DNA from 3 places in the Planococcus versutus genome. Region 1 is predicted to be linked to each of the others. Evidence: riboswitches for the same ligand, from Rfam matches in the RefSeq annotation. Region 1 holds a riboswitch; each other region holds the start of a gene.
The links. Region 1 has a riboswitch for cobalamin ahead of I858_RS07845 (hypothetical protein). Riboswitches for the same ligand answer to the same signal wherever they lie in the genome.
Positions count from the first base shown of each region.

Region 1 (3,160 bases):
GCTTCAGGATAAACAGTTTCAGCAACTAACTCAACAGCTTCTCCAATTCTTGGTCCAGGACGTGAAGTGATGTCTGCATCTAAGAAAAAGACTTGGTCATTTTGAATAGCTTCGATGTCGCTCCACCCTTGACGCGCTTTAATCTCTTCTATTGGATCGTCTGTATACGAAACCGTTGTTGTAATGATTTTGGGATTGCGCTTAATTACTTCTTCTTCAGAAATTTTCGGCCATCCTTCAAGATCACCAAAAATGTTTTCAACATTTGCATGATTTAATATTTCTTGTTGGAAAGTTTTTTCTCCTGCCGTATAAAGTTCCGGAGAAGGACTAATTTCAAAATATAGTTGTTTTGTTGCATCGATCGATTCAACTTTTTCTTGTACTTTTTCAATTTGTTCTTTGATTGAGTCGTTTACTTCTTCACCTTTATCTTCAAGCCCCATAACCGTTGAAATTTGTTCAATATCTCCATAAACATCTTCAAAAGATTCGGCAGATTCAATAACAAACACTTGAATACCCGCAGCTTCTAATTCTTCATAACCTGTTGGTGCACCTGTCGAATAACCAATCACGACATCTGGATCTAATTCGATAATACGCTCTGCATTAAAAACAACTGAGTCAGAAACTCGTTCAACTTCTGCAGCTTCAGCTGGATATGTGTCATAATCAGTTGCGCCAATTAATTTATCACCAGCTCCAATTTCATACAATATTTCCGTGTTGCTTGGAATTAAAGAAACCACAGTAGCAGGAACTGTTTCAAATGTTAATGCATTGTCTAAGTCGTCAGTAACTGTATAACTTGTTTGTTCTTTTGGTTTAGTTTCGGTTTCTGATTTTTCTGTTGTGTCAGACTGACACGCACTAAGAGTTAATGCCATTACACCGATGGATGCGAACTTAAATAAAGATATTTTCATTAGCTTTTGGTCACTTCTTTCTTTTTTGGTCTCGTTGGATAAGACTTGCTGACAAATGGAATTTCTTCCACGCCATGATGTTGATTAACATACACAGCCATTGTAAACAAAACATTGGCTAGCAGATGCGCATAATTGAAAAGAATTTCAGGCACGTCTCGTTCTACGCTTACTTTATGTAGAGCACGAACGGATTTTTTCGCTTCACTGCGACAGACGTGCAAAACACAAGCAGCATGCGTTCCTTGTGGCAAAACAAAATTGCCAATTTTGTCTCTTGTGAAGTTTACATAATAATCATACATATTACTTAACATTTGCAAATCTTCATCCTGTATAGCCACTTTCCCGCGAACAGAGCCGTTCAAATGATACGCCATGGGTTGTAGTATCTGCAAGTCTCGTTGAATCACTTCAATATCCTTTGTTAATGACAAAGCTTCCCCAATCCGTGTAGTTAACGAGTCGGTTCGAATTTCAAAATCTACAGTTGCTGCAGATTCACGCATAAATGGATAACAAAGAAACCGCATATCTTTTTTCATCTTCTCACCTCACTTTTAGTTGGTGAAAATCACTGCATTGAACGCTCTCCAAACAGCAAAAAGCCGCCCTCAAAAGAGGACGGCGGCATAACTATTTAAAGACATACTCGAGCAGTCAAAAATAGAGACGTGCCGTATGATTCCCTTATCTTCCGAAGAGTAAAAATACGTTCAAAAAAAGGTAGGTCTCCTGGCTTGTGCATCGATTTACTTTAAGAACCTTCCCGTTTAGCTGTTCAATCTAAACAGTGGTGTTTTCTTATTTCATACGCACTTACAGTTGCGGAAACAGCCTCGGAATGTAACCGAGTTCCCTGTTATGCTGACGAATCAGCACCTTTTTTCTGCATGATTATTCACTTTGTTTTAGTGTAGCACATCCTACAAGACAAAAGATGCATTCAAATCATTCCGTTTTCATTTTTTCGTAGTTTCACTTTGCGCGGTTCGGCAAATACGACTCGTTTGTGCCATCTTAAATAAGATGCATGTTCTGGTGATACAGTTATTTTTAAGTTTTTTTTCAACCGATAAATCGAGTAATCTTCCTCGGGAATTTGGCTTGAGATATGGAGACGTCCTCCCCCAGTAAATGCGATATATCCAGCCAAATACAATGCACAATGATTGGCACATAGCAACACACCATTATAGGGATCTAATCGCTCTGATGTTGAACTGTCTTTCCAAGGTTTGGCATGTGTTGCTCTTAGCACTTCTCCAATCGCAATTCCGCAAAGTGGACATTCTCCATTCCAAAGTGGCAATAAACTTTCTCTAAATTGCGCTTTCCCCCGACGCATCTTCGTTTTGATTTCCAGCTCTGCTTCTGCAATTAAACTAAGCAATGGATCATGTCCGGTTTTCTTGATGACTTCCATTGATAATTCCAATTGTTCGACTTCGAGCGTGAAAATATTTAATGAACTTATCAATTCTAACAACTTTATCGCTAATTCTTCATTACACGGATACAAATAACCAGAGTTGCCACCTGCATCTTCTTGAAATGCTGAATACTTCATTGGCAATAACGGTTCAATTTCTTGGAAGAAATTCTTTACGTGCAATGGGTATTCCAATTCTCGGTAAGCAACATAACTGATAAACGCCGCTTCTTCACCTTGATGTTCGTTGAACTTTTTGGGTATTATACTTTTCGTACAATCTTCTTGAACACGACTAATAGCCACTACAAATCCTTTCACATAATGAAAAACGATATCTCCTTTTTTAACTTCTTGCATACGGTTCCAAGAATGTGGCACCATTCCCGATTTATCCATCTGCGGTGTCCAAAGAAGTCCTGCATTTCGCTCTTCGTGGTACGTCTCTCCTTGCATAACAATGAAACTATTCATGAATGGCCTCCTAATAATAATGTTGATCCAATCTAATGACTCCTATGTAGTAAAACAATTTAATCAAACCCAAACCTCTTCTTCTATTTTAACTCAATTTCAAAGCTTTTGTTGGGTTTAAGAAAAGCGTAAGCGCCCGTGTAGGTCCGACAAGCGCTGGAAGCTTTACCGGCAATGGCGTTTTTCAGCCATTGTGGTAAAGCTGAAGCGACTCGAGGACCTAGGCGCTGAAGCTGGACACTCAAAAGCACAAGCGCCCGTGTAGGTCCGACAAGCGCTGGAAGCTTTACCGGCAATGGCGTTTTTCAGCCATTGTGGTAAAGCT
Region 1 is NZ_CP016540.2:1,541,886-1,545,045, reverse strand. It holds gene I858_RS07850 (ABC transporter substrate-binding protein) at 1-929, opposite strand, end outside; gene I858_RS07845 (hypothetical protein) at 929-1,474, opposite strand; cobalamin riboswitch at 1,638-1,831, opposite strand; gene I858_RS07840 (HNH endonuclease) at 1,876-2,835, opposite strand.

Region 2 (3,160 bases), 1.6 Mb from region 1:
CAGCAAAAAAAGGAATTGAACTTTCTCATTCGGATATTAAAGCGACTATTACAGACATTGCGGGCATTCGAATTACATGTTCGTTTGAGACCGATATTTATCGCCTGAGCGCGATGCTGCAACATCAAGATGATTTGAAAGTTCTTGAAGTCAAAGATTACATTAAAAATCCAAAGTCAAATGGTTATCGCAGTTTGCATTTATTGCTAGTAGTTCCTGTTTTCATGTCGGACCGTGTAGAAGAAGTGTGCGTAGAAGTACAAATTAGAACCATTGCAATGGATTTTTGGGCTAGTCTCGAACATAAAATCTACTATAAATACAACAAAGAAGTTCCAGCTGATATCATTAGAGAGTTAAAAGAATCAGCAGAGTCGGCAGCTCATCTAGATCGCAAAATGGAGAAAATTCAATTGCGCATGAACAAGCTGAAAGACCAAGTCGAAGTCGAAGAAGATTTTTCTGAAATCTTTATCGACAAAGAACGGTTCTATTTGCCAAAAAATTTCACGTTAATCGAACAAACTGACGTGAATCTGTAGAAAGGAAGAGAAAATTGCCAAAGCTAACTTTTTATAACTTATCTATTGAAAAACAGCAGCATTTAATTGATATAGCAAAAGAAGAATTTTCAAATGCGTCTTTATCAGATGCATCAATTGCCAATATTGTTAAAGCTGCTGGGATTTCTCGCGGTAGTTTTTATCAGTATTTTGAAGGAAAAGAAGACCTTTATTTTTACTTACTAAACGGCTATACAGCAGGGCGCAAAAAGATATTTAGAGATATACTTGAAACAAAAAATGGAGATCTATTTCAAGCTATGAGCGAGTTTTACCAGACCACTGTGAAAGAAGAAGAATTGCTCGACTTTAAAAGAAACGTGCTTTTAAATATGACCGAACAAGTTGAAACTAAGTTTATCAAGATTGTTGACGAAGAAGAATCTGAAGAGGAATTCAGAAGAATCAGTAGTTTAATCGATAAGAACAAGTTGAATAGTTCGGACAACAAAGAACTATATCATTTACTTAAAATCATCATGTCGGTGACTATAAGAAATTGGATTGAATATTTTGCTAAAAACTTAACGGTGGAAGAGTCTATCGCTAATTATGAACTAGAATTAAAGTTGCTAGGAACGGGACTTTCACGTGGGTAACAAGAACATTGCTGTTTAATTTTGTGGCTTAATGTGATAAGCTGTATTTCATCGTTGCAGTAATGTAGCAGTAATGGAGTGATTAAAATGAGCAAAGCAAAAGCAAAAGTAAAGAGCGGTACAGGTCAAGGAACCGGTAAAAAAGGCTGGACACGATGGAAAGCTGGAGCTAACAAAGCCAAAAGTTTCAAACCTTATACAAGCAAAAATACGAAAAAAGCAGAAGAACCTAAAACAGAAAAAGAACGAGCTGCTGAATGGGTAGATGCATAAATAGAAAAATTGGATGTCCAAAAGACATCTTTTTTTATTGTTTAAAAATTCTTGTTACTTTGAACGAAATGGAGATTGTTACGAGGTCTTTGGAATCAATAACTATGAAAATTCAAAATCACTTGTTAAACAATTGAAAGTGGTTTATAGTTTATAGATACAACATTTAGTTTTTTTATCTTAAAAATTACTATATATAGTGAAAATCGATAACAAAGGTGCCTGAAAAGGATTAAAAGGGAATCCGGTAATTCCGGAGCTGTTCCCGCAACTGTAGTGCTGACGAGCTTATCATATTCCACTGTCCAATGGGCGGGAAGGAGATAGCAGAGGACGACGCACAAGCCAGGAAACCTGCCTTTGTTCTAAGTTTATAATCTTCTCCGGGAGTTGAGAAGGATAACGAAGATATTCTGCGTAAGCGGCTGTTTTTTGCTGCCGTTATTCGCTATTCTACGTTCTCCAATCCATCCTCTCTAAGAGAATGGGTTTTTTTGTTTTACATAGAAGGAGGAAATGCAATCATGACAGAACCATTAGCAGCGGGTGTAGCAAGAACGATTCAAACAAAATTAGTGTTGCCTCCGGATACGAATCATTTAGGAACGATATTTGGTGGAACGGTACTGGCGTATATTGATGAAATTGCGGCCATTACAGCGATGAGACATAGTGGCAAAGCAGTCGTAACAGCTTCGATTGACACAGTGAATTTCTTATCATCAGCTAAAGTGGGAGACATCTTCATCTTAGAAGGAGTTGTGATTTCAACAGGTAGAACGTCGATGGAAGTGTATGTTAAAGCCGAATGTCAGCAAATTGAAAATGGCAAAAGAAATTTGACCACTACAGCAATCTTAACAATGGTGGCAGTTGACATTGACGGCAAACCGACACCGGTCGCTGGCGTTATACCAGAAACTCTTGCTGAAAAAGAATTATTTAAAAGCGCACAGGAGCGGAAACAACGACGCATGAAAGTGAACGAATTCGCAAAGGAGTTATGCTGATATGAATATGAAAACAGATATAACAGAAATGGACGCAGTAGAAAAAGCGCTCAAGCGAGCAACTGAGGTTTATGGACTAGATACGCGCGAGCTACTAGCGCGAGCATCAAAACTCGCTGAACAAGCAAAAGGCGAGCAATCCTTACTTTATGCATTAAATCGCATCACAATGGACGAGCCAGATTGGACTTACGTAGCGGCAGAGTTGTATGTCAGTGATTTGTATAAGAAAGCCGCAAGCAGTCGCAATTATTCCGCTGCAAAAAAATATGGTGACTTTTATGAGTTAATTAAAGCATTAACACAAGTCGGAATTTACTCAAAAGAGCTCTTAGCTTCGTATTCACAAGAAGAGATTACAGAAATAGGTCAAGAAATCGAGCCGAATCGGGATTTGCTGTTTAATTATATCGGTTTGTTTTTACTGGCTGATCGTTATTTGGCAAAAGACTTTGAAGGCCAGTTGTTTGAACTTCCGCAAGAGCGCTTTTTAGTTATTGCCATGACGTTAATGCAAAACGAACCGAAAGAACGTCGTTTAGAACTAGTAAAAGAAGCGTACTGGGCAATGAGTCATTTGTATATGACGGTAGCCACACCAACTTTATCAAATGCAGGTAAAAGTTTTGGGCAATTGTCTTCGTGCTTTATCGATACGGTAGACGATTCTTTAGACGGTATTTACTTAAACAACTGGGATATCGCACGTCTTAGT
Region 2 is NZ_CP016540.2:3,125,685-3,128,844, reverse strand. It holds gene I858_RS15740 (GTP pyrophosphokinase) at 1-542, shown strand, start outside; gene I858_RS15735 (TetR/AcrR family transcriptional regulator) at 557-1,162, shown strand; gene I858_RS15730 (DUF3934 family protein) at 1,250-1,435, shown strand; cobalamin riboswitch at 1,635-1,811, shown strand; gene I858_RS15725 (acyl-CoA thioesterase) at 1,960-2,445, shown strand; partial or broken gene I858_RS15720 (ribonucleoside-diphosphate reductase subunit alpha) at 2,447-3,160, shown strand, end outside.
Region 2: linked by a shared signal. The riboswitch ahead of I858_RS15725 (acyl-CoA thioesterase) and the one ahead of I858_RS07845 (hypothetical protein) in region 1 are both predicted to bind cobalamin.

Region 3 (3,160 bases), 1.1 Mb from region 1:
AAGCAGAGTTAACAACAGAAACTGTGGAAGTGCAATTAGAATCACCTAGAGACAAAACAAATGGGGATTACGCGACCAATATTGCCATGCAATTAACGCGGTTGGCTAAAAAAGCACCTCGTGCAATCGCAGAAGCTATCGTAGCGAACCTGGATAAAGATATGGCAAACATTGAGACGGTAGAAATCGCAGGACCTGGATTTATCAACATCACGATCAAAAAAGATTATTTACAAACTGTCATCAAAACAGTACTTGAACAAAAAGCTGAATATGGCCGTTCCACTGCTGGCGCCGGCGAACGCATTCAAGTAGAGTTCGTATCGGCTAATCCCACTGGCGACTTACACCTAGGTCATGCTCGTGGATCTTCAGTCGGTGATTCTTTATGCAACGTATTGGATTTTGCAGGATATAATGTATCACGTGAATATTACATCAATGATGCTGGCAATCAAATCAATAATTTGGCGTTGTCGATTGAAGCACGTTATTTTGAAGCACTGGGTAAAGGCGACAGCATGCCAGAAAATGGCTATCGCGGACAAGACATTAAAGACATCGCGCAAGCATTAGTGCAAGAGCATGGTGACAAATTTAGCGACATGACACACGAAGCGCGTTTTGAAGCGTTCCGTCAACATGGCTTAAAAGTAGAGCTTGCTAAATTGCAACAAGATTTAGCTGATTTTCGTGTTGAATTTGACGAGTGGTATCCAGAATCAGCTCTTTACAAAAATGGCAAAATTGACGAAGCATTGGCTAAATTGCGCGCAAATGGTCACGTATTCGAAGAAGAAGGTGCAACTTGGTTCCGCTCAACAACATTCGGTGACGACAAAGACCGTGTATTAATTAAAAACGACGGTACGTATACGTATTTAATGCCGGATATTGCGTACCATGAAGATAAGTTGCAGCGTGGATTCAATAAGCTAATCAATGTATGGGGAGCTGATCATCACGGGTATATTCCGCGCATGAAAGCAGCAATAGAAGCGCTTGGCTATGACCGTGATACGCTTGAAGTGAGCGTTATTCAAATGGTGCAATTGTACAAAGACGGCGAAAAAATGAAAATGAGTAAACGTACCGGTAAAGCTGTAACCATGCGTGAGCTAGTAGAATTAGTTGGCTTGGATGCTGTGCGTTATTTCTTCGCAATGCGTTCAGGGGATTCCCATATGGATTTTGATTTGGACTTGGCTGTTTCACAGTCAAACGAAAATCCGGTGTATTACTCCCAATATGCGCATGCTCGTATTAGTTCGATTTTACGTCAAGCAGAAGAACAAGGCTTGTTGGCATCAGAAGAGCACTTGAATTTATTGACTTCGGAAAAAGAAATTGATGTCTTGAAGAAAATCGGTGATTTTCCGCAAGTGATTGCAGATGCTGCTAAACAGCGTGCACCTCACCGTATTACGACGTACATTCATGAATTGGCGTCCCATTTCCACAGCTTCTATAACGCCAATAAAGTATTGGATGCGACAAATGTGGAAATGACAAGTGCGCGTTTAGCGTTAATCACAGCTGTAAAAACAACTTTAGCCAATGCATTAAAAACAGTGGGCGTCAAAGCTCCTGAAAAAATGTAAGCGAAAACCGATCATTTGCGTGTATAATGAAACCCAGAAACAAAACTTAATAGCGATTCATAAAGGTGCTTATGTCTAAGAACATGAGTTAAAAGGGAAGCCGGTTCCATTCCGGCGCGGTCCCGCCACTGTATGTGAGAGGAATTTGCAACATGCCACTGAAGCAACGCTTTGGGAAGGTGCAAAAAACCCGTGATCACAAGCCAGGAGACCTGCCTTTATGACAACAAACCCATATGCCTGCGAGGAAAGGCTGGATGCGCATGCTTTTTTATGGCGTCCTTTTAATCTCTCGCAGAATGTTGCGGGGGATTTTTCTTATTCTGATGACAGGAACAATTGAACGCATTTGTTAGTGCATAAAAATGACAACTAAAGGGGATTATATGTATGAAAAAGTTTTGGAAGTTTGGCGCAACAGCAGGAGTAGCAGCCATTATACTGGCAGGGTGCGGGGAGACAACAACACCTGAAAAAGATATTGAAACACCAGCAGAACCACCGACAGAAGTAGCAGAAGTTGAATTTCCAGTAACATTGGTAGACGCCGTTGGCGATGAAATTGTCATTGAAGAAGAACCTGAAGCAATCGTTTCAATGATTCCGTCGAATACAGAAATTGCTTACGAACTTGGATTAGATGAGAAAATTGTAGGGGTCTCGGATTTTGATAATTATCCAGAAGCAACAGCAGACGTTGAAAAAATTGGTGGGCAAGAATTTAATGTGGAAAAAATTATTAGTCTTCAACCAGACTTAGTACTCGCACATGAATCAGGACTGGGTGTGGGCGATGCTGGGTTGCAACAATTGCGTGATGCAGGTCTTGAAGTGTTTGTTGTTCAAAACGCAGAGAGCTTTGATGAAGTATATGATTCCATTTCAACTATCGCACAAGCGACAGGTGCAATGGAAGAAGCAGAAAAAATTGTATCCGAAATGGAAGTACAAGTAGCTGAAATTGAAAAACTAGCAGCAACGATTGAAGAACCAAAAACTGTCTTTTTGGAAGTCGGCAGTCAGCCGGACATCTTCACGACAGGAAGCGGCACATTCATGGATGAAATGCTATCAATAATCAATGCTAAAAACGTAGCTGGCGATTTGGAAGGCTGGATCAGCATGGACCCAGAAGCAATCGTTGCAGCTAATCCAGACGTGATCATCACGACTGAAGGCGGGTATGTTGAAGATGCAGTGGGTCAAATTAAAACACGTGGCGGCTTTGCAGAAGTAACAGCTGTGAAAGAAGACGCTATCTATAGTCTAGACTCGGACATGCTCACTCGTTCAGGTCCACGATTAACAGCCGGATTGATGGAAATGGCGCAGGCAGTTTACCCTGATGTTTTCAATGAGTAAAAACGTTATAGCTTACGGGGTTTCTCTACTAACTTTAGTAGCAACAATTTTATTAGGAGTAACGGTTGGAACGGTATCGATATCACCATCCGTGTTGTGGAATCCTGCCTCCGATGAAGCGGCAGCCAATATTTTATGGAATATCCGTATGCCGCGTGTAATTTTGGCGGGACTTGTTGGAGCAGCACTGGCAATTG
Region 3 is NZ_CP016540.2:2,691,323-2,694,482, reverse strand. It holds gene argS (arginine--tRNA ligase) at 1-1,601, shown strand, start outside; cobalamin riboswitch at 1,648-1,835, shown strand; gene I858_RS13545 (ABC transporter substrate-binding protein) at 1,992-2,963, shown strand; gene I858_RS13540 (FecCD family ABC transporter permease) at 2,956-3,160, shown strand, end outside.
Region 3: linked by a shared signal. The riboswitch ahead of I858_RS13545 (ABC transporter substrate-binding protein) and the one ahead of I858_RS07845 (hypothetical protein) in region 1 are both predicted to bind cobalamin.